Regions from separate parts of the Arthrobacter sp. StoSoilB13 genome, predicted to be linked through region 1. Evidence: riboswitches for the same ligand, from Rfam matches in the RefSeq annotation. Region 1 holds a riboswitch; each other region holds the start of a gene.
The links. Region 1 has a riboswitch for glycine ahead of cycA (D-serine/D-alanine/glycine transporter). Riboswitches for the same ligand answer to the same signal wherever they lie in the genome.

Region 2: linked by a shared signal. The riboswitch ahead of gcvP (aminomethyl-transferring glycine dehydrogenase) and the one ahead of cycA (D-serine/D-alanine/glycine transporter) in region 1 are both predicted to bind glycine.
Region 3: linked by a shared signal. The riboswitch ahead of gcvP (aminomethyl-transferring glycine dehydrogenase) and the one ahead of cycA (D-serine/D-alanine/glycine transporter) in region 1 are both predicted to bind glycine.

What each region holds. Positions count from the first base shown of each region.
Region 1 covers NZ_AP024649.1:900,483-907,769, forward strand. The annotation lists partial or broken gene LDP01_RS22800 (MFS transporter) at 1-547, shown strand, start outside; tRNA gene LDP01_RS22805 (tRNA-Ser) at 625-712, opposite strand; gene LDP01_RS22810 (prolyl oligopeptidase family serine peptidase) at 857-3,118, opposite strand; partial or broken gene LDP01_RS22815 (FAD/NAD(P)-binding protein) at 3,179-5,165, shown strand; glycine riboswitch at 5,240-5,338, shown strand; gene cycA (D-serine/D-alanine/glycine transporter) at 5,472-6,971, shown strand; partial or broken gene LDP01_RS22825 (ExeM/NucH family extracellular endonuclease) at 7,053-7,287, opposite strand, start outside.
Region 2 covers NZ_AP024648.1:239,145-246,431, reverse strand. The annotation lists partial or broken gene glyA (serine hydroxymethyltransferase) at 1-1,021, opposite strand, end outside; gene gcvH (glycine cleavage system protein GcvH) at 1,018-1,401, opposite strand; gene gcvT (glycine cleavage system aminomethyltransferase GcvT) at 1,422-2,558, opposite strand; partial or broken gene gcvP (aminomethyl-transferring glycine dehydrogenase) at 2,571-5,451, opposite strand; glycine riboswitch at 5,588-5,686, opposite strand; gene LDP01_RS13330 (PucR family transcriptional regulator) at 5,761-7,275, opposite strand.
Region 3 covers NZ_AP024648.1:567,551-574,837, forward strand. The annotation lists partial or broken gene LDP01_RS14905 (amidohydrolase) at 1-27, opposite strand, end outside; gene LDP01_RS14910 (cyclodeaminase/cyclohydrolase family protein) at 136-786, shown strand; gene LDP01_RS14915 (MFS transporter) at 851-2,401, opposite strand; gene LDP01_RS14920 (TetR/AcrR family transcriptional regulator) at 2,475-3,014, shown strand; glycine riboswitch at 3,108-3,205, shown strand; gene gcvP (aminomethyl-transferring glycine dehydrogenase) at 3,391-6,237, shown strand; gene gcvT (glycine cleavage system aminomethyltransferase GcvT) at 6,251-7,287, shown strand, end outside.

The sequences.
Region 1 (7,287 bases):
CTGATGTTCCAGGATGGATTTGGGTGGGATCCCTTGAAGGGCCGGGGTCATGGTAGCCGCAGTCTTCGTGGGCAACATCGGGATCAAGCCGGCCACCACACCCCTGATAAGGCGCTTCGGGTTCAAACCGGTGCTCGTCTTTGCATCCTTCGCGTCGGCTGTGACGTTTGCCTTGTGTGCGTTCCTGAATGCCCAAACACCCGAGCCCCTCATTTTCGCGTTGTTGCTGCTCAGCGGTGCCTTCCGATCCATAGGCTTCTCGGCCTACGCGTCCGTGCAGTATGCCGACATCGTCCCGGGGCAGCTGCCCTCGGCCAACGCCATCTCTGCGACCCTCGTACAGCTGGCAGCTGCGGCAGGGATCGCTGTGGGGGCCTTGTTCCTGAGGCTGTTCGAGTCCACGGATGTGCTCGGGGTTGACCAGGTAGCAGCCTACAAGGGGGCTTTCATAGCCATGGCTGTCCTCATGCTGGTCAGTACAGTGGACAGTCTGACCCTGCAGCGGCATGCCGGCGCGGAAGTCAGCCACGGGGCGAAGCGCAGCTAGACCGACGCGGGCACAGGGCTCGGGGTAAAAACCGGGTTAACGCAAAAGGTCCCGGTTCGAAAACCGGGACCAATTCGCGGAGACGGGGGGATTTGAACCCCCGGTGGAGTTGTGCCCCACACTTCATTAGCAGTGAAGCCCATTCGGCCGCTCTGGCACGTCTCCATTTGCTATTGCTAGCCCACCAAGGATACGCAGAACGTGCCGTCCAGTGCAAAACCGCCTTCGATCGGCTGCCCATTTCGATGGCTCGCTACCTGCCGGGCCGTTCGCAGGACCTTGCGTGCAATGGGCCATCGAAAGGAAACCTCAGCTGCTCCCGGCCAGCACACGCCACAGGAAGTGGTTGCTCCGGGCTTGGAGTGCGGCTGCCTGCCTGTTGTCCGAGGCGCCGGCATGCCCGCCTTCGAGTGCCTCATGGAACCAGACATTCGGGATACCCATCGCCTGCATCCGAGCTGCCATCTTTCGGGCTTGGACGGGGCCTACCCGGTCATCCGACGTCGCAGTCCAAATGAAGGTTTCGGGGTATTCGACGCCGTCGTGAAGCAGGTGATAGGGGGAGAAGGTCCGGATGAACTCCCACTGCTCAGGCAAATCCGGGTCTCCGTACTCGGCGATCCATGAATATCCGGCAGAGAGTTTGGTGTAGCGGCGCATGTCCAGCAATGGCACGCCGCAGGACACTGCACCAAACAGTTCCGGGTACTGGGTCAGCATGTTGCCTACCAGCAGCCCACCATTTGAGCCGCCCACACAGCCGAGTCGACGGCGGCTGGTCACGCCGCGGGAGATGAGGTCCTGTGCCACGGCGGCGAAGTCTTCGTAGGCACGGTGCCGCTTTTCCTGCAGCGCTGCCCGGTGCCACGAGGGCCCGTATTCGCCGCCGCCACGGATGTTCGCCACAACGTACACACCGCCACGGGTGTGCGAGCCGGGACCGTCAGCCAAGGCAGCAGCCGAAGTGCGACGCTCCAGCCAAGCCCTGCCAATGGTGCCGCTGTAGGCGGGGGTGCGGGAAACTTCGAATCCGCCATAGCCTGAGAGCTGCGTGGGATTTTGTCCGTCCAGGACCAGGTCCTTGGATGCCACCTGGAAGTAGGGGACTTTGGTCCCATCCGCCGAGACAGCGAAATGCTGCTGGACCTCATAGTCGCCGTCATTGAAGAACGACGGCGATCGCTTCACCACGGCGTGCTGGCTGGTGACCCCGGCAGCTGCTCCGGCAACAGACGAACCCGCCGGCCCTGCAGTGAGGGTGCCGCGGGTGAGGGTAGTGGGCGTAGTGAAACCGGTGGCGACCAACCAGTAGTCATTTCCGGCTCCGGTTTCGTCTTCGTCGTCCACCGCGTAGGCATTGACGTCGTGAAGCGGCGGGCACGCGTCCAGGACGGTGGCAACCCAGCTGCTGTCGGAATCGACGCGGGAAGGGTCCAGCACCCTGATTTCGGAAGAGACGTCGCGCAGGAGGTTGAGCAGCAGATAGTCCTTGGTCCAACTCCACGACTGCAGCGACGTGTGGTCATCGGGGGTAAACAGCAGCACAAATTGGCGCGATCCAGCCAGGTAGCCCTCGAGGTCAGCGGCCAGCAGGGAACCGGCCGCGTAGGTAACGCCGGAAACGTCCCAGTCCTTCTGCGGGCGGAGCATCAGCCATTCTCGGTGGGCGCTGATGTTCACGTCGGTGGGCACATCGATTTCAAGCCATGAGTCGTCGCGAAGCAGCCACGTCTTGCGGTTGTAGAAGTCGATGTAGTCTACGGCGAAGGTCCGTTCGAAGCCCGGGGTTGAGTCATGGGCCACGATGGCCAGCATGTGGTCTTCGGGGATGTCGAAGATCCGCTCTGCCTGGGCGAGGGATTGGCCGCGACGCAGCTTCACGCCGGTCCGGGCGTACGAGGAGGTGGTTGCAGGCAACCCTTCTGCCGTACTGGAGACAAGCAGTGTGTCCGCATCGAGCCAACTCACGTTGCCTTTTGCCGTGGGCAGATCGAATCCGCCGGCGGCAGGGTCAACAAAGGTGCGGGATTCGACGTCGAACTCGCGGTGACGGTTGGCGTCACCGCCGTCGGGGGACAGCGAAACCATCGCGAAGCGGTACGTGTCCCCGTCCGAAGGACGAAGGAACCCGGCCCCATGGAACACCCATTCGACGCCTTCTGCCGCGGCCAGGGCATCGATGTCCAGCAGCACGTCCCATTCGGGAGCCTCGGAAACATAACTTTCCCAGGTCGTGCGGCGCCAAAGGCCCTTGGGGTGCTCCTGGTCCTTCCAGAAGTTGTAGTAGAAATCGCCGCGTTTGTTCACCATGGCGATCCGGTCAGTCGAATCCAGGACCTCCAGGATGCCGGCTTCAACCGCTGCGTAGTCTGCGTCCTCCAGCAAGTCCTCGGTTCGCGCGTTCTGTTCCCGGACCCAGGCCAGCTGTTCTTCGCCGTGGATGTCCTCCAACCACACGTTCTCATCCGTGGGTTCGGGCGCGATGGTCGCAGCGTGGCGAGGCCCGGACTTGGTCTCCAGATCCGTGTCATTGTCAGGAAGGGGCGTCTGATCAGCTTCTGTGGTGGTCATCGCCCCATCCAAGCAACACTTTTCAACTGGAAGCAAGTCACGCAGAAGTTAGGCTTGAGCGTGGCTAAATCGCAAATCAATCGTGTTGCCCTTATTGGGGCCGGCCCCCCGGGGCACGAGTGTCCTTGAGCGGCTGCTCGCGAATTGGGCTGCAGGGGCCACCAGCCGCGCGAACCGGACCGATACCGGGCAGCGCACACTGCACATCCACGTTGTGGATCCTTTCCCGCCAGCATCCGGCCATGTGTGGCAGCCGGAGCAGTCCAGGCTGTACCTGATGAACACACAGGCGTTCTATCCGACGCTCATCCCGGAAGACCCCAAGCTTGCGCAGCCCCTCGCAGGCGGTTCGTTCGACCAGTGGCGCGCCGCCCGACGTCGTGATGGACAGGGCCTGAACGACGCCGAAAAGGCGGAGTTGGCCACCCTGGAGTCCCACGATTTTCCCAGCAGGGCGCTCTACGGACGGTACCTGCGGCAGACTTTGGCGGAGCTGCTTCAGCGAATGCCCGACGGCGTGGAGGTCACCTTCCATGAGACGACCGCCGTAGCGGCGCGCCCGGTCCCGGCAAGCTCAGGCATCGCAGGTGGGCAAGCGTTCGACGTCGAACTTGCCGACGGCACTACCCTCACCGTCGGCTCGGTGGTCCTCGCGCTGGGACACATCGAGTCACGTTTGAATCCGGAGCAGCGATCGTTCCAACGGGCAGCCGACGAGCACGGCCTCCTCTACTTCCCGCCTGCACCGCCAGCCGACGTCGACTGGCAGCGGGTGCCGGACAACGAGCCCGTCCTGGTGCGTGGGATGGGACTGAATTTCTTCGACGTCATGGGCCAGCTGACTGAGGGCCGGGGAGGCAAGTTCGTCGAAGCCGGCGTACCGGGAGCCGGAGTTCTCGAGTACCGGCCCTCGGGCAGGGAACCCAGGATTATCGCTGCATCCCGGCGCGGAACCCCGTACCGGGCCAAGGCTGGTTTGGCAGGGTATTACCCCAGCAGCATCACAATGCGTTACCTGACCGAGGCAGCAGTGGACCGGTTCAGGGCAGCCGGTATCCAGCCCGGATTCGACCACGATCTTTGGCCGCTCCTGCACCGGGACGCCTTGTGGGCCTATTACTCCACCCTGGCAAGGTCGCAGCCTGCCGCCATCCGCGATGCAGCGCAGTTCCTAGCGGACCTTGAGGACGCGTTGCAACCCCACGCGCACACCACCGCCAACTGGGAAAGCGACGTCGCCGCCTTGGTGGACAAGCACGTGCTTGCCTCCCGCCGACTGAATGTCCGCGGACTCGCTGCGCCCTTGGCAGGCCGAACGTTCGCGTCCCGCCGAGAACTGGATCTGGCGATAACGGCCTACCTGGACGACGACGCACGACGCTCCGCACTGGGCGAAGCGGATCCCGTGAAAATGGCAATCGGCGCACTGCACACCGGCAGGGCGATCCTGAAGTCCGTCGTGGCAGACGGTGGTATCACGGACGAATCGTGGGTCGCTGAACTGAGGGGATGGTTCGAATCGTTCGTCGAAGGCCTTGCCAGCGGGGCCCCGGCACTGCGTTCGGAGCAGTTGGCTGCTTTGGCGCGTGCCGGCGTCGTGGGTTTCGTTGGACCCGACCCCAAGTTCAGTGTGGACAGAAGCGCCAAGGTTTTCCGGGCAGTCTCTCCATGGGTCCACGACGGGCCAGCGGAGGCACCCACGTTGATTGAAGCGATGTCGCCGGCCAACAGGGTGGGCATCAATATTTCCCCACTCCTGGAACAACTCATGGCTGACGGCCTTGTGCGAACCAAAATCATGATGAGTGCCGAGGGCACGCCGGTGCAGACAACCGGACTGGATGTGGAACCGCACCCGTACCGGCCTGTGGCGTCCAACGGCTCTGTGACCCGGGGGATGTATGTTTTGGGCCTGCAATTGTCGGCGACCCAGTGGGGAACGGCCATTGCTGCCGAGGCGCGTCCAGCGACCGGGAAGGCTTATGCCAGTGGCCAGCGAACCCTGCGGGATGCCGACGAAATCGCCCGTAGCATTCTGGCCAGCTAGCTCCCTTTGTTTGCGGTGTGTCCAATGCTTCGCTAGTGTGTGAGCTGCATCACCGGCAAAGTGGTGCGCGCTTTTGATCTGCGGCGGGAGAGTCCTGCCGGTACATCCCGTCAGGCGCCGTAGGAGCAAACCCTCCCCAGGAATCTCTCAGGCCCATGTACCGCCGCGGCGAGGCAACTCTGGAAAGCAGTCCGGGCATCCGGGCTCACCGAAGGTGCAAGCAGGCCATCCCTGCGGAAACTCTCAGGTCCACCTACAGAGTGGGGAGGAACCCGAATCATCGTGGCACCCAGTGCCGCCTGAACAATGGAGTTCCTCTTGACGATTCAGCGCCCACCCTCCTCGGTCCCGCATCCAGCAGGCTCACCACACCTCGAACCACACCTCGAACGGCAGCTCAGCAACCGGCACATCCAGCTGATCGCGATAGGCGGTGCAATTGGCACGGGCCTGTTCATGGGCTCGGGAAAGACCATTTCTGCTGCTGGTCCATCTGTCATTTTCGTGTACATGATCATCGGCTTCATGCTCTTCTTCGTCATGCGCGCCATGGGCGAGTTGCTCCTGAGCAACCTGAACTACAAATCCTTCAGCGACTTTGCAGCGGACCTGCTGGGTCCGTGGGCAGGGTTCTTCACCGGGTGGACCTACTGGTTCTGCTGGGTCATTACCGGCATCGCCGACGTCATCGCGATCGCCGGGTACTCCAAGGAGCTCTGGCCGTCCCTTCCACTCTGGGTGCCCGGATTGATCACCATCGGCATCCTGCTGCTTCTGAACCTGGCTACGGTGAAAGCATTCGGCGAGACCGAATTCTGGTTCGCCCTCATCAAGATCGTCGCCATCGCGGCACTGATCATCGTCGGTTTGTTCATGATTTTCAGCGGATTCCAGTCCGACGCCGGGCCGGCCAGCTTCACCAACTTGTGGAGCCACGGTGGCTTCTTCCCCAACGAATTCATGGGCTTCGTCGCCGGTTTCCAGATCGCCGTCTTCGCTTTCGTCGGCATTGAATTGGTAGGCACCACGGCCGCCGAGGCAAAGGACCCGGAGAAGAACCTGCCCAAGGCCATCAACTCGATTCCGGTCCGCGTGCTGCTCTTCTATGTGGGTGCCCTCATCATCCTGATGTCCGTCACCCCGTGGACCCAGTTCGCGGCCGGCCACAGCCCATTCATTGCAATGTTCTCCCTGGCCGGCCTGGGCGCGGCGGCTACGATCGTCAACCTGGTGGTTCTCAGCTCTGCGATGTCCTCAGCCAACTCGGGTATCTACTCAACGTCCCGCATGGTTTACGGATTGGCCCAGGAAGGCGACGCACCGGCTGTGTTTGGCGCGCTCTCAAGCCGCAAAGTACCCCGCAACGCCCTGTTCCTTTCCTGCGTCCTGCTGCTGTCCGGCGTCGTCCTCATGTATGCCGGGCAGGACATCGGCAAGGCGTTCGACATGGTGACCACCGTGTCTGCGGTTTGCTTCGTCTTCGTATGGTCCATCATCCTGGCCAGCTACCTTGCATTCCGCAAGCGGCGGCCACACCTGCATGATGCTTCGGCGTTCAAAATGCCAGGCGGCGTGGTGATGGTGTGGGTGGTTTTTGCCTTCTTTGCCTTCGTGCTTTGGACCCTGACCACGCAGCCGGACACTTTTGCTGCGCTCCTGGCCACGCCGCTGTGGTTCCTGATTCTGGGGGTGGCCTGGGTCATCCTGCGTCGCCGGCCAGCGCACCTGGTTCGCTTTAGGGAGTTCCAGGCGCAGCTTGAGAAGGACGCCAAGCACGCGGAGGAACCCGAGCTCGCCAAGAAGTAGGCGAAAATCCAAAAAGGTAGCCCTTCACGAGTCATCCTCCTGAGGGGCTACCTTTCTTGGCGGGTCATGCGAAGGGGCCGCCTAGCCCCTCAGACACTTCTGGTACTCCAACCAGGCCCACGCGTAGTGCAACCAGCCCACGGCGTCGTACCACTTGGACGGTTTGGTGGGCGGAGTGCATTGCGGAGGATTCGTGCCGCTCCCGGCAACCGTCACCAGGGCCTTCACGACGGTTCCGGACTCGACGGCGGTCAGCACCAATGTGCCACTGCCTGCAGCTGCCGCCGCGGGAACCTTGAGGTTCACTGTGGCAGTG
Region 2 (7,287 bases), on a different replicon from region 1:
CAGGTCGACGAGGACCAGGTGCACGTCGGTCCCGCCGGAGACAACGGAGATACCCTTTTCGGCAACGTCGGGCTGGACCAGGCGTTCGGCCAGGATCCGGGCGCCGGCCAGGACGCGTTCCTGACGTTCCCGGAACTCCGCCGAGGCTGCGATCTTGAAAGCAACTGCCTTACCCGCGATCACGTGCTCCAGCGGCCCACCCTGCTGGCCCGGGAACACGGCCGAGTTGATCTTCTTGGCGATGTCGGCGTCGTTGGAGAGGATGATGCCGCCGCGCGGACCGGCGAGGGTCTTGTGCGTCGTCGACGTCGTGACGTGGGCGTGCGGCACCGGCGACGGGTGCAGGCCAGCGGCAACCAGGGCCGGCGAAGTGCGCCATGTCCACCATGAGGTAGGCACCCACGGAGTCGGCAATCCGACGGAACTCAGCGAAATCCAGCTGCCGCGCGTAAGCGGACCAGCCGGCAACGATCAGTGCCGGCTTGTGCTCCTGCGCCAGGCGTTCGACTTCGGCCATGTCCACCGTGTGGGTGTCCTCGCGGACGCCGTAGGGGACCACGTTGTAGAGCTTGCCGGAGAAGTTGATCCTCATGCCGTGCGTGAGGTGGCCGCCGTGGGCAAGGTTGAGGCCCATAATGGTGTCGCCCGGCTTGATCAGCGCGTGCATCACTGAGGCGTTCGCCTGCGCACCGGAGTGTGGCTGGACGTTCGCGAACTCCGCACCGAAGAGGGACTTGATGCGGTCGATCGCGAGCTGCTCGATCACGTCGACGTGCTCGCAACCACCGTAGTACCGCTTGCCCGGGTAGCCTTCGGCGTACTTGTTGGTCAGCACGGAGCCTTGGGCCTGCATCACGGCAACGGCTGTGTGGTTCTCTGAGGCGATCATTTCCAGGCCGTCGCGCTGGCGGCCCAGTTCGTCGTCGATCTTCGCGGCGATCTCCGGGTCCAGCTCGGACAGCTTCGCGTCCAACGACGCCGAAACAACCTGCTCGAATTCCGTCACGACTGCCGGGTTCACAGTTCGCCACCGTTCGCTGCAGCGTATTCCTCAGCCGACATCAGGGGGCCCTCTTCAGCGGCCGCCACCTTGAACAGCCAACCAGCGCCGTAAGGGTCGGTGTTGATCAGGGCCGGATCGCTGACAACGGCGTCATTGATCTCGGTCACCTCACCTGTCACCGGCGAGTACAGGTCCGAGACCGACTTGGTGGACTCGACCTCGCCGCAGGTCTCGCCTGCAGTCACAGTAGAACCGACCTCAGGGAGGTCAACGTACACAATGTCGCCCAAGGCATCCGCAGCAACCGCAGAGATCCCAATCCCCACAGGCCCGGCTCCATCCGAAGCAACCCATTCATGCTCAGCCGAGTACTTCAGCTCGGCAACTACTTTGCTCATTCCAGTTCCTTCTCTCGTGGCTATTTTTGGCGCTTGTAGAACGGCAGCTGAACGATCTCGAACTGCTCAGCTTTTCCGCGGAGGTCCACCTCGACTACCGTGTCCGGTGTGGAGTGCTCGACGTCGACATACGCCAGGGCGATCGGGTAACCGAGCGTCGGGCTCGGCTGGCCGGAGGTGACTTCGCCGATGAGCGAGCCGTCCTTGAGGACCGAATAGTGGGCGCGGGCTGCACGTCGGCCGGTTCCCTTCAGGCCGACCAGTTTCTGTCCGATGGTCGATCCGACGCCGGCTGCCTTGATCGCAGTCAGGGCTTCCTTGCCGATGAAGTCGCTTTCCTTGGCCAGGGAAACCACCGGGCCAAGTCCTGCGGCGTAGGCGTTGACGTAGCGGGAGAGCTCGTTGCCGTAGAGCGGCATGCCGGCTTCGAGGCGAAGGGAGTCGCGTGCTGCAAGGCCCGCGGGGATGAGGCCGTGGCCTTCGCCGACCTCGAGGAGTGCTTCCCAAAGGCCGGCTGCGTCAACGTTCGGGATGTAGATCTCGAAGCCGTCTTCGCCGGTGTAACCGGTGCGGGCAAGCAACAAGTCCTGCCCGTTGATCTCAACCTCAACAGCCGCGTAGTACTTCAGCTCGGTCACGAGGGCGTGCTGCTCTGCCGGAACCAAGGTCAGCAGAATGGCTTCCGCGTTCGGACCCTGGACTGCGATCAGCGACGTCTCAGCCGAGGCGTCCTCAACCACGACGTCGAAGCCGGCCGCCCGCTCCAGCAATGCTGCCGCAACTACCTTGGCGTTGCCTGCGTTGGGGACCACGAGGTACTGATCCACGCCTTCTTCGGGAGAAGGGCGGCGGTAGGTGATGAGGTCGTCGATGATGCCGCCGTCGGCGTTGCAGATCAGCGAGTACTTGGCCTTGCCCACGGCGATCGCGGACAACTTGCCCACGAGCGCGAAGTCCAGGAAGGCCGCCGCGTCCGGACCACTGACCCAGACTTCGCCCATGTGCGAGAGGTCGAAGAGGCCAGCTGCGTTACGGACTGCGTGGTGTTCGGCGAGTTCGGACTCGTACTTGAGCGGCATCTGCCAGCCGCCGAAGTCCGTGAACGAGGCCCCGGCTTTTTTGTGCTGCTCGTAGAGAGCGGTGTAGTTCTCAGTCATTGAGCCAGTCCTTTAGTTCTCGAAGTCTGCGGTGTTGTCCTCGAACGCTTCGAGGGGCGGGCAGGAGCACACCAGGTTGCGGTCGCCAGCAGCGCCGTCAATGCGTCCGACCGGCGGGAAGTACTTGTCCTGCTTCAGGTGGTGGACGGGGAACGCGGCCTGCTCACGCGAGTATGCGCGGTCCCAGTCAGAACTTACGACGGCGGCAGCTGTGTGGGGTGCCTTGCGCAGCGGTGAGTTCTCAACAGTGAAATCGCCGGTGGCGACCTGCTCGATTTCGGCACGGATGGTGATCATGGCCTCGATGAAGCGGTCGATCTCCACGAGGTCCTCGGACTCGGTCGGCTCCACCATCAAAGTGCCGGCAACCGGGAACGCCAGCGTGGGTGCGTGGAAACCGAAGTCGATGAGGCGCTTGGCCACGTCCTCTGCCGTGACGCCGGTGCGGGCAGTCAGTTCGCGGAGATCCAGGATGCACTCGTGGGCAACAAGACCGCCTTCGCCGGTGTAAAGAACCGGGAAGTGCTCATCCAAGCGGGAGGCAATGTAGTTCGCAGCGAGCAGCGCGGACTTGGTGGCTTCGGTGAGCCCTTGGCCACCCATGAGCTTCACGTAAGCCCAGGAAATCGGGAGCACACCGGCCGAACCGAAACGGGATGCCGAAATCGGAACGTCGTTGCCTTCGGTCCAGGAAGCAGCGTCGCCAGGCATGAATGGTGCCAGGTGTGCCTTTGCAGCGACCGGGCCAACACCGGGTCCGCCGCCGCCGTGCGGGATGCAGAAAGTCTTGTGCAGGTTCAGGTGGGATACATCGCCGCCGAACTTGCCCGGCTGGGCGAGCCCAACGAGTGCGTTGAGGTTTGCGCCGTCAACGTACACCTGGCCTCCGGCAGCATGGATCGAGTCGCAGACCTCCCGGACGTCAGCGTCGTAAACACCGTGCGTAGACGGGTAGGTGATCATGATGCAGGACAGGACGTCCTTGTTGGCCTCGATCTTGGCGGCCAGGTCTTCGTGGTCGATGGTGCCATCAGGGGCGGTGGCCACCACTACTACCTTCATGCCAGCGAGCACAGCCGAGGCCGCGTTGGTGCCGTGCGCCGAGGCAGGAATAAGGCACACGTTGCGCTGCTCGTCGCCACGGGAAAGGTGGTAGCCGCGGATCGCAAGGAGGCCCGCGAGCTCACCCTGGGAACCGGCGTTCGGCTGGATGGAGACCTGATCGTAGCCGGTGATCTCAGTGAGGTCCGCTTCCAGCCCTTCAATGAGCTCGCGCCAGCCAGCGGTCTGGTGATCCGGAGCGAACGGGTGGATGGAGGCGAACTCCGGCCAGGAGATTGCTTCCATCTCGGCGGTAGCGTTCAGCTTCATGGTGCAGGAACCCAACGGGATCATGGTGCGGTCCAAGGCGAGGTCGCGGTCCGAAAGCTTGCGGATGTAGCGCAGCAGCTGGGTCTCGGAACGGTGCGTGTTGAACACCGGGTGCTGCAGGAAATCACTGGTTCGGACCACGTCTGAGGGCAGCTCAAACCCGGAAGCGTCCTTCACCGGACCGGCACCAAAGGCGACGGCTACCGCAGAGAGGACCTCCGGCGTCGTGGTTTCATCGAGGGAAACGCCAACCGTGTCAGCATCGATGCGACGCAGGTTGATACCGCGGGCTTCGGCGGCCGCGATGACTTTGTCAGCCTTGCCGGGTACGCGGACAGTGAGGGTGTCGAAGAAGGATTCAGACACGAGTTCACGGCCGGCGGTCTTGAGGGCAGTGGCCAGCGTGCGGGCGTGGCCGTGCACGGTTTCGGCGATCGCCTTCAGGCCTTCCGGACCGTGGTAGACCGCGTACATCGAAGCCACGATCGCGAGTAGTGCCTGCGCGGTGCAGATGTTGGACGTCGCCTTTTCGCGGCGGATGTGCTGCTCGCGGGTCTGAAGGGCCAGACGGTAAGCCGGGACTCCGGCGTTGTCCTTGGAGACGCCGACGATGCGGCCCGGGAGCGTGCGCTCCATGCCTTCGCGGACTGCCATGTACGCAGCGTGGGGGCCGCCGAAGAACAGCGGAACACCAAAGCGCTGCGCAGTTCCGACGGCGATATCGGCGCCCTGCTCGCCCGGGGGCGTGATGAGGGTGAGCGCCAAAAGGTCGGCAGCGACAGTGACCAGCGCCCCGCGCTCCTTGGCGTCAGCGATGACGCCGGAGTGGTCGAAAACGCGGCCCGAAACACCGGGCTGCTGCAGGACGATGCCGTTGATATCGCCGTCGGGAAGCCCTGCGGAGAGGTCGGCAATCTCCACCTCGAAGCCGAGCGCCTCGGCGCGGCCCCTTCACGATGGCGATGGTCTGCGGGAGGAGGTCGGCGTCCAGGACAGTCTTGCCGTCCTTCGCGGTCTTGGACTTGTTGGCACGACGCATCAGCAGCGAAGCCTCGGCCACAGCGGTGGCTTCATCCAGCAGCGAAGCGTTGGCCACGGGAAGTCCGGTGAGGTCCTGGACCATGGTCTGGAAGTTCAGGAGAGCTTCAAGACGGCCCTGCGAAATCTCGGGCTGGTAAGGCGTGTACGCCGTGTACCAGGCCGGAGCTTCCAGGATGTTGCGTCGGATAACCGGCGGCGTAACGGTGTCGTAGTAGCCCTGGCCGATCAGCTGGATGGCGGTCTTGTTCTTGGACGCAAGCTTGCGGAGCTCGGCGAGGACCTGGGTCTCGCTAAGGGCGGCCTGGAGCGTCAGCGGCGTGGCTTGCCGGATGGAATCGGGGACCGCAACATCTACCAGGCCGTCTACGGAGTCGTAGCCGATTGCCTTGAGCATGGTGTCAACGTCGGCCTGACGGCGGGCGCCGATGTGCCGGTCCGCGAAAGCGGTGGGGGTTGATTGAACAGTCAAGAGGAACTCCATGATTCAGGCGCCCTATGTGCGCCACGATGATGTGGGTTCCTCCCCGCTCTGTATTGGACCTGAGAGATTCCGCAGGAATGGTTGCCTGCTTGCACCGTCGGTGAGCCCAGTTACCTGGACTGCTTTCCAGAGTTGCCTCGCCGTGGCGGTACGTGGGCCTGAGAGATTCCTGGGGAGGATTTGCTCCTACGGCGCCTGACTGGATGTACCGGCAGGACTCTCCCGCCACAGATCAAAAGCATTGCGTCACGTCAGTGACACGGTTCACACCATAGCGGGTTATCTGGAAAAAGCGCAAGCAAGGGATACCTACCGGTGCATTGCCTCGTGGATCTGGAGCGCGAACCACAACTGGGCAACAGTGGAGGTTTCACCCATGTCCAGCCCCGTCAATTCGCCGATTTTCCGTATCCGATAGATGATGGTTTGCCGGTGCGCGAACAGGGCAGCGGCGGTTTTTTGCCAGGAACGCTGCGAGTCCAGATAGGTCCTCAGCGTGACGATGAGATCGCCTTCCTGGCTCTGCTCGTAATCGAAAATCGGGCCGAGGAGACGCCGGACCAGGGCAGTTCCTTCCTCGAAACCCGTCAGCCCCAGCCATGATGGTCCCTGCGCGTAGCGGGCCAGGCCAAGCTTGTTCGCCCGGGCCGATCCGAGCGCCCACAGTGACTCCTGCAGCGCGCGCTGAATGCCCGCCACACCCGCCGGAGCGCTGATCCCGATCGCGGCATCCGCCCCGGCACAATGAACCAGGATGTCGTCCGGCACATCAGCAGGGACCACGACGTGGAGCCGGTTGTTCCGCTTCAGGGAAGCCGACGCAACCCCGTGCCGCCACAGTTCGATGTGCACGTTAGCCAGCCTGTCGCCGTCGTCCGCTGCTTTATTGCCGGCGTCCGCGTAGAGCGAGGCGAGCAGGAAATCCTGGGGCGGAACATCAAAACCGGCCAGCCGGCTCTCCATCTCGGCCGCCCCCAATCTCCCATCCATGGCCTGCAGCAGGAACTCACCCGCCAGCCGATGGCGGCCTTCCAGCGACAGGACGATGCGCGAAAGCTGCAGTCCCAGCACGGTTGCGGCGTGCAGAAGTACGACGGCGTCCGGGTGCGGTTCGCTGTTGGGCAGCACCACGAGGAGCGCGTTGGCGTGGGTCGGGATGTCCATGGTCAGCACGTGCCGGCCCCGGATCCGGTGCCACTGGAAGTTCTTTCCCGCCAAGGACACCTGCCCGGAAAGCGGAGCCCATTCATCGGCAAGGAACCGTGGGACTGGCTGTCCCTCCGGGTGCCAGGGATGCAGGCAGCGGCGGTCCACCACGAACAGCTCCGCATCCAGTTCGGTGGCGAGCCGTTGGACCAGGCTCTGCCAATGGTCCTCCGAGGCGCCGGCCGTTCGGAGCAGGTCGTAAACCCTGGCCGTCTGCCGCAAGCGCCGGGACTCTTCGAGCAGGGAGGACTCGGCAACCGAGCGGGCGATCGCGATGAACGGCAGGGGGTAGGGGATGTTGATCAGCGGCAGCGGCAGCCGGTCACAGGCCGCCAGGAACTCCTGGGTCAGCGGAGGCGCGTGCATCTTCTCGCCGATGGCCAAGGCGCTTGCCCCGCTGTCCATAAGGGCCTCGGCGAGCGCCACTTGTCCCGCGGCGTCGGCCGGAATCGAGAGTCCATTGGTCATCATCAGCTCTCCACCTGTGACCCACTCCCAGAGCCTGGGCAGATCGGACGTGTGGGCCCAGGTGATCCGGTTGTCGCGGCCCGCGTCACCGGCCAGAAGGCTGAGCCCGAGTTGGGGTTCAGCCACGAGTTCGGCGACCGTGATTGCCATCGGATGGGGTCC
Region 3 (7,287 bases), on a different replicon from region 1:
GTAGAGGGCTTCCAGGTCAATGCTCATGGGGAATTTTCCTTAACAGGTCGACGCCGCAGGGTCTGGCCAGTGTATCGACGTCATCAGGCAACGACGCCGACCCACACCTTTGCGCTTCAGGGCAAACTTGGTTGCATGGAATCTTCACAAGAGATCACTACCCAAGGCTCAACAGTCGAGGATTGGACCAAGGCCCTGGCAGAGTCCAGCGGATCACCGGGTGGAGGCGCGGGAACCGGCGTGATGCTGGCCGTTGCAGCGTCCCTGGCGTCCATGGTCGCGGGTTACACAGAGGCGCCCGGGCAGGAGTTGGCCGAGCTGCACGTCCGGGCCCGCTCCCTCCGCGAAACCGCCCTGAAGCTGGCGGACGAGGACGCAACGGCGTCGAAGGCTTTCGGTGCGGCCTTCCGGCTTGATCCTGGCCCGGACCGGGAGCAGGCAATCCACCGTGCATCCGTCGATGCAGCCAAGGCCTCCGCTGTGCTCGGCGATCATGCCATCGACGCCATCGAGGACCTGGGATGGCTTGCTGCCCACGGGAACCCAGCACTCATTGCCGACGTCGTGGTGGGGTTTGGAGCCCTCAGGGCAGCCATCGCAGGAGCCCGCACCAACGTGAGCTTTGATCTCGGATCGCTCAGATCCGCAGGCGCGACGCTTGATGAAATCAAGGAAAAGCACCCTGGATTGTGGGCAACGGTAGGCCGGCTCAGCGATGCCCTGGACCGGATTGACGAGCTGGTGGCCGCCGTAGATGACAAGGCTGCACCTACTGACGGCCACTGATTCCCGACGGAACGCCGGCCTACTGTACACCCGGCTACTGCACGCTCGCTTACTGCACGCTCGCTTACCGCGCCTTGGGCACCCTGCGGAGCACGACGGCGGCAAGCACTGCCGCTCCGGCCATCAGTACCAGCCCAATCGCCGCAGTGATGTGGACGCCGGACTCGAAGGCTACCCGGGCGGCGGCTGTCAGTGCATCGGACAAAGGAGCGGGTAGTGCAGCTGCGGCATCCACGGCGCCGGCCAGCGTTTCGCCCGCGTTCCCTGCCGCCTGCGTGGACAAGCCCTCCGGGATGACGAGGTTGTGCTGGTAGGACGCGGTGAGGATAGAGCCCAGCACGGCCGTTCCCAGGAGCGAACCCAGTTCGTATCCGGTTTCGGAAATTGCGGACGCCGCTCCGGACTTGTCGGCCGGTACGGAGCCGAGGATGAGGTCGTTGGAGATGGTCTCCGCTGCGCCAACGCCAACGGCCAGGACAGTCAAAGCTGACAAGAGGAACACCGGTCCGCTGCCGTGGTCACCCACAGCCACCACCAAATAGCCTGCAGCGCTGAGGGTAAGTCCGCCGGCCACTACGAATCCTGGCCGGATGCGCTTTACCAGCGGGACCACTACCAGACCGGCGATGACCGTTGCCAGGAGCGCCGGAATCATTGCAATGCCCGCTTCCATGGGGGACTGGCCTTCAACCAGCTGCAAGTGCTGGGCGAAGAAGTAGATGAAGCCCGTCATGGAAAACAAGGACAGGACGTTGGCCACGATCGCTGTGCTGAATACCCGGTTGCTGAACAGGCGGACATCCAGCATTGGGTTCTCAAGTTGCCGCTGGCGACGGACAAACAGAACGCCCATCACCAGGCCGAAGACCATGAAGGCCGCTGCCGACACCCCGAATCCGTGAACAGCGAATTCCTTGATGCCGTACACGAACGGAGCCATCGTGATCACGGACAGCCCGATACTGGGCACGTCCACGCGGCCGGGGTTGGCGTCCTTGGATTCGGGAATGAGGACCCTGCCGAAGGCGAGGAGCGGCAGGAGCAGGAAGGTCGCCACCAGGAAGACAGCACCCCACCAGAAGTGCTCAACCAGCCAGCCACCGAAGATCGGGCCAAGGGCAGCGCCACCAGAGAATCCGGCGGCCCATACGGCGATCGCGAGCCGCCGGCGGTTCGGATCAGCAAAGATGTTCCGGATCAGGGACAGCGTTGACGGCATCAGCATCGCGCCGAACACGCCAAGGGCTGCGCGGCCGGCAATCAGCCATTCCGCGGAAGGCGCGAACGCCGTAGCAGCCGAAACCGCAGCGAAGCCGGTGCTGCCGATCAGCAGCAGCCGCCGTCGTCCGATCCTGTCGCCCAGGTTGCCCATGGAAACCAGCAATGCCGCCAACACGAGCGGGTAGGCGTCGATGATCCATAGGAGCTGCACGCCACCCACGTCCAGGGAGCGGGCAATTTCGGGCAGGGCGAACGTGAGCGCGGTGTTGTCGACGGCCACCAGCAGCACCGGGAACATCAGGAGTGCCAGGGCCGTCCAGTCGCGCCAAGGTGCGCCTCCACCCATGACAGGACGAGCGGAACGGGGAGCTTGGGTCGAGGACGGCGTGAACATGACAGCTACTGTACCGTCCAGACGGTACAGTTTCAAATTAAGCGCCGCCGACCCCGTAGGGAATGATGTACACATGCCACGAAAACCAGTTGCCAGGGATGCGGTCCTGGATGCCTACGAAGCCCTCCTCATCGAGGTGGGGGAGCGGGCCGCCACCCTCGATGCCGTTGCCAAGCGGGCGGGCGTCTCCAAGGGTGGGCTGCTTTATCACTTCCCCAGCAAGGAATCGCTGATCAGCGCCCTCCTTGAGCGCCTGGATCGGTTGGCCCAGGAAGACGTCGAGCAAATGAAGGCTGCGCCGGACGGCTCTGCGGTTTACTTCATCCGCTCCTCCCTATGGGCGGGAACCCCCATGGATCGGGCTTTGGTCGCTGCCACGAGACTGGCCGAAGTTGCGCATGAGGAGACCCGCCGCAGGTTTGCCGGAATCCAGCAGCAGTGGTTGGACGTCCTGGCCGAGGATGTTGGTCCGGAGGTTGCCAAAGCCGTCAGTTACATGGGCGACGGCCTGTATTTCAATGCCATGTTCGAGGGTGGCCAGGAAGGCGGCAAGGCCGGGCGGGAGGCCGACGTCGAGATCCTCCTTGGCATCCTGGACCGGCTCCGCAAGTAGCGGGCCATCCATTTGCGGCGACGCCCCCGACGTAGGACAATTGAGCCTTGTGGTGCGTCTTCACAGGGGCCCGCAAAAAATTGAATATGCCTTTGATCTGCGGCGGGAGAGTCCCGCAAGCAAGTGATGCGGGCGCCGTAGGAGCAAACCCTCCCCAGGAATCTCTCAGGCCCACGCACCGCCGCGGCGAGGCAACTCTGGAAAGTAGCAGGCCTTTTGCTGCGCCCTCTTGGCGCGGAAGAAGTGCTGTGCTCACCGACGGTGCAAGCGATCGTTGTTCAAGCAACACGCGGAAACTCTCAGGTCCAATACAGAGCGGGGAGGAACCCGAGCCGCTGTGGCGTACCCAACGCCGCCCAAGTAATGGAGTTCCTTCGTGACGGTTAGTTCAGCCTCCACCACCTTCGTCGACCGGCACATTGGCGCCCGCCGCCAGGCCGACATTGAAACCATGCTCAAGACGGTCGGCTACGACACCGTTGATTCCCTGGTTGATACAGCCGTTCCCAACGACATCCGCCAGGACGTTGCCCTCACCCTTGAAAACGCGCTCAGCGAAGTTGAGGTGCTGGCCGAGCTGCGCAAGCTTGCGTCCAAGAACAAGACCGCCGTCCAGATGATCGGCCAGGGCTACTACGACACCGTCACGCCGCCGGTTATCCGCAGGAACATCCTTGAATCCCCGGCCTGGTACACCGCGTACACGCCCTACCAGCCGGAAATCTCCCAGGGCCGCCTCGAAGCTCTGCTGAACTTCCAGACCATGGTCCAGGACCTCGTGGGCCTGCCGATCGCCAACGCCTCCCTTCTGGATGAAGCAACGGCAGTGGCCGAAGCCGTGCTGATGATGCGCCGCGCCAACAAGAACAAGGCCGCCCATGACGGGAAGACCGTCCTGGACGCCGACTGCCTTCCCCAGACCATTGCCATCGTGAAGGGCCGTGCCGAGGCACTCGGCTTCGAGGTTGAGGTCGCTGACCTTTCGCTCGGCCTCCCGGAAGGCGCCATCAACGGCGTCGTCCTGCAGCAGCCCGGCGTTTCCGGCCGCGTGTTCGATCACTCCGCCGTCATCGCTGACGCCAAGGAGCGTGGCGCGCTCGTCACCGTGGCTGCAGACCTGCTCTCCCTGACGCTCATCAAGCCTCCGGGCGAGCAGGGCGCCGATATCGCCGTCGGTTCGGCCCAGCGCCTGGGCGTTCCGCTGTTCTTCGGCGGCCCGCACGCCGCCTACATGGCCGTCCAGAAGGGCCTCGAGCGTTCAATGCCCGGCCGTCTGGTGGGCGTTTCCAAGGACGACGCCGGTGTCCCCGCCTACCGCTTGGCGCTGCAGACCCGTGAGCAGCACATCCGACGCGAGAAGGCCACGTCCAACATCTGCACGGCCCAGGCCCTGCTTGCCATCGTCGCCTCCATGTACGCCGTCTACCACGGCCCCGAAGGCCTGAAGGCAATCGCCGAAACCGCCCACGGTCACGCGCGCACCCTTGCAGCGTCCCTGAAGGCTGCCGGCGTCGAGGTCCTTCACGGTTCCTTCTTCGACACCATCACAGTCAGCGTCCCCGGCAAGGCTGCCGAAATCGTCGCCACCGCCGAGGCAAAGGGAATCAACCTGCGCGGCATTGACGCTGATCTGGTGGGCATTTCTGTTGACGAGACCACTACCTCAGAGATTGTCCGCGGCGTCCTGGATGTCTTCGGCGCTTCGGTCACCGAATCCGCCGAAGGTTTCTCGCTGGAATCTTCCGTTGAGCGTACGAGCGACTTCATGCAGCACCCGGTATTCAACACGCACCGCTCCGAAACCCAACTGCTGCGCTACATCCGCAAGCTTTCGGACCGGGACCTCGCCTTGGACCGCACCATGATTCCGTTGGGTTCCTGCACTATGAAGCTGAACGCAACGGCTGAGATGGAAGCAATCTCCTGGCCGGAGTTCGCCTCGATCCACCCGTTCGCTCCGGACTCCCAGACTGCGGGATGGCGTGAACTCATCGCCGACCTTGAGTCCCAGCTGACCGAGATCACCGGGTACGATCAGGTTTCCATCCAGCCGAACGCCGGTTCCCAGGGTGAGCTCGCCGGCCTCCTTGCGATCCGCGGCTACCACCTTTCCCGTGGCGACGAGCAGCGCAATGTGTGCCTTATTCCTGCCTCGGCCCACGGCACCAACGCGGCCTCGGCTGTGCTCGCTGGCATGAAGGTAGTAGTGGTGGCCACCGCTCCCGATGGCACCATCGACCACGTGGATCTCAAAGCCAAGATCGAAGCCAACCGGGACGCCCTCTCGGCCATCATGATCACCTACCCGTCTACGCACGGTGTGTACGACGCCGATGTCCGGGAAGTTTGCGACGCTATCCACGAAGCCGGCGGCCAGGTTTACATCGACGGCGCAAACCTCAACGCACTCGTTGGGCTCGCCCAGCCGGGCAAGTTCGGCGGCGACGTCTCCCACCTGAACCTGCACAAGACCTTCTGCATCCCGCACGGCGGCGGCGGACCCGGTGTTGGCCCGGTCGCTGCAAAGGCACACCTTGCCCCGTTCATGCCTGGCGACGCTGCTTCCTGGACCGAAGGCAACGACGTTCCGATTTCGGCATCCCGTTTCGGTTCGGCCGGTGTGCTCCCGATTTCCTGGGCCTACGTGAAGCTCATGGGTGGCCAGGGGCTCACCGAAGCCACCAAGTCCGCGCTGCTCGCTGCGAACTACATTGCTTCCCGCCTCAACGAGCACTTCCCGGTGCTCTACACCGGCGAAGGGGGACTCGTAGCGCACGAGTGCATCCTGGATCTCCGCGAACTGACTGCCCGCACCGGCGTCACGGCTGAGGACGTCGCCAAGCGCCTCATCGACTTCGGTTTCCACGCACCCACACTCGCGTTCCCGGTTGCGGGCACTTTGATGGTGGAGCCGACCGAGTCCGAGGACCTCGTGGAGATCGACCGCTTCATCGAGGCCATGATCACCATCCGTGCCGAAATCGAGCAGGTCGCCACCGGCGATTTCACTGTTGAGAACTCGCCGCTGCGCAAGGCACCCCACACAGCTGCCGCCGTCGTAAGTTCTGACTGGGACCGCGCATACCCGCGTGAGCAGGCCGCGTTCCCCGTCCACCACCTCAAGCAGGACAAGTACTTCCCGCCCGTCGGACGCATCGACGGCGCTGCTGGCGACCGCAACCTCGTGTGCTCCTGCCCACCGATCGAAGACTTCGAGAACTAAGGACGCTCCCGCAATGACTGAGAACTACACCGCTCTCTACGAAGAGCACAAGAAACTCGGCGCGTCCTTCACGGACTTCGGCGGCTGGCAGATGCCGCTCAAGTACGAGTCCGAGCTCGCCGAACACCACGCCGTCCGCAAGTCCGCCGGCTTGTTCGACCTCTCCCACATGGGCGAAGTCTGGGTGACAGGCCCGGACGCGGCAGCGTTCCTGGACTACGCCCTGGTGGGCAAGATCTCCGCCATGGCCGAGGGTAAGGCCAAGTATTCGCTGATCTGCCAGGAAGACGGCGGCATCATCGACGACCTCATCACGTACCGTCGCGGCGAGGACAAGTTCCTCGTGGTGCCGAATGCTGGCAACGCCAAAGTAGTGGCTGCAGCGCTGCTGGAGCGCGCCGCCGGCTTCGACGTCGTGGTTGAGGACGCCTCGGCCGAGACCTCGCTGATTGCTGTCCAAGGTCCGCGCGCCGAAGCCATCCTCCTGCGCCTCGTGCCCGCAGAGCAGCACGCGCTGGTCACCGAACTGAAGTACTACGCCGCTGTCGAGGTGCCCTTCACGTTCGACGGCGGTACTCAGGACCTGCTGCTTGCCCGCACGGGCTACACCGGTGAAGACGGTTTCGAGATCTTTGTGTCCAACGACTCCGCTGCTGCCCTCTGGCAGGCCATCGCCGACGCCGCGGAAGACGGCGAGCTCACTCCCGCTGGCCTCGCTTCCCGCGACTCCCTGCGCCTCGAAGCCGGCATGCCGCTCTACGGCAACGAACTGTCCCGCGAAGGAAACCCGTTCGCCGCAGGACTCGGTCCCGTGGTCGCACTTTCCAAAGAAGGCGACTTCGTCGGCAAGGAGGCACTCGCTGCGCTCAAGGCCGACGGCGCCGGCTCCACCAGCGGGCGCAAGCTCGTAGGCCTCAAAGGCCTGGGCCGCCGCGCTGGCCGCAGCCACTACCCGGTCCTCAAGGATGGTGCAGTGGTAGGCGAAGTCACCTCCGGCCAGCCCAGCCCGACGCTCGGCTACCCGGTCGCGCTGGCCTACGTGGATGTTGA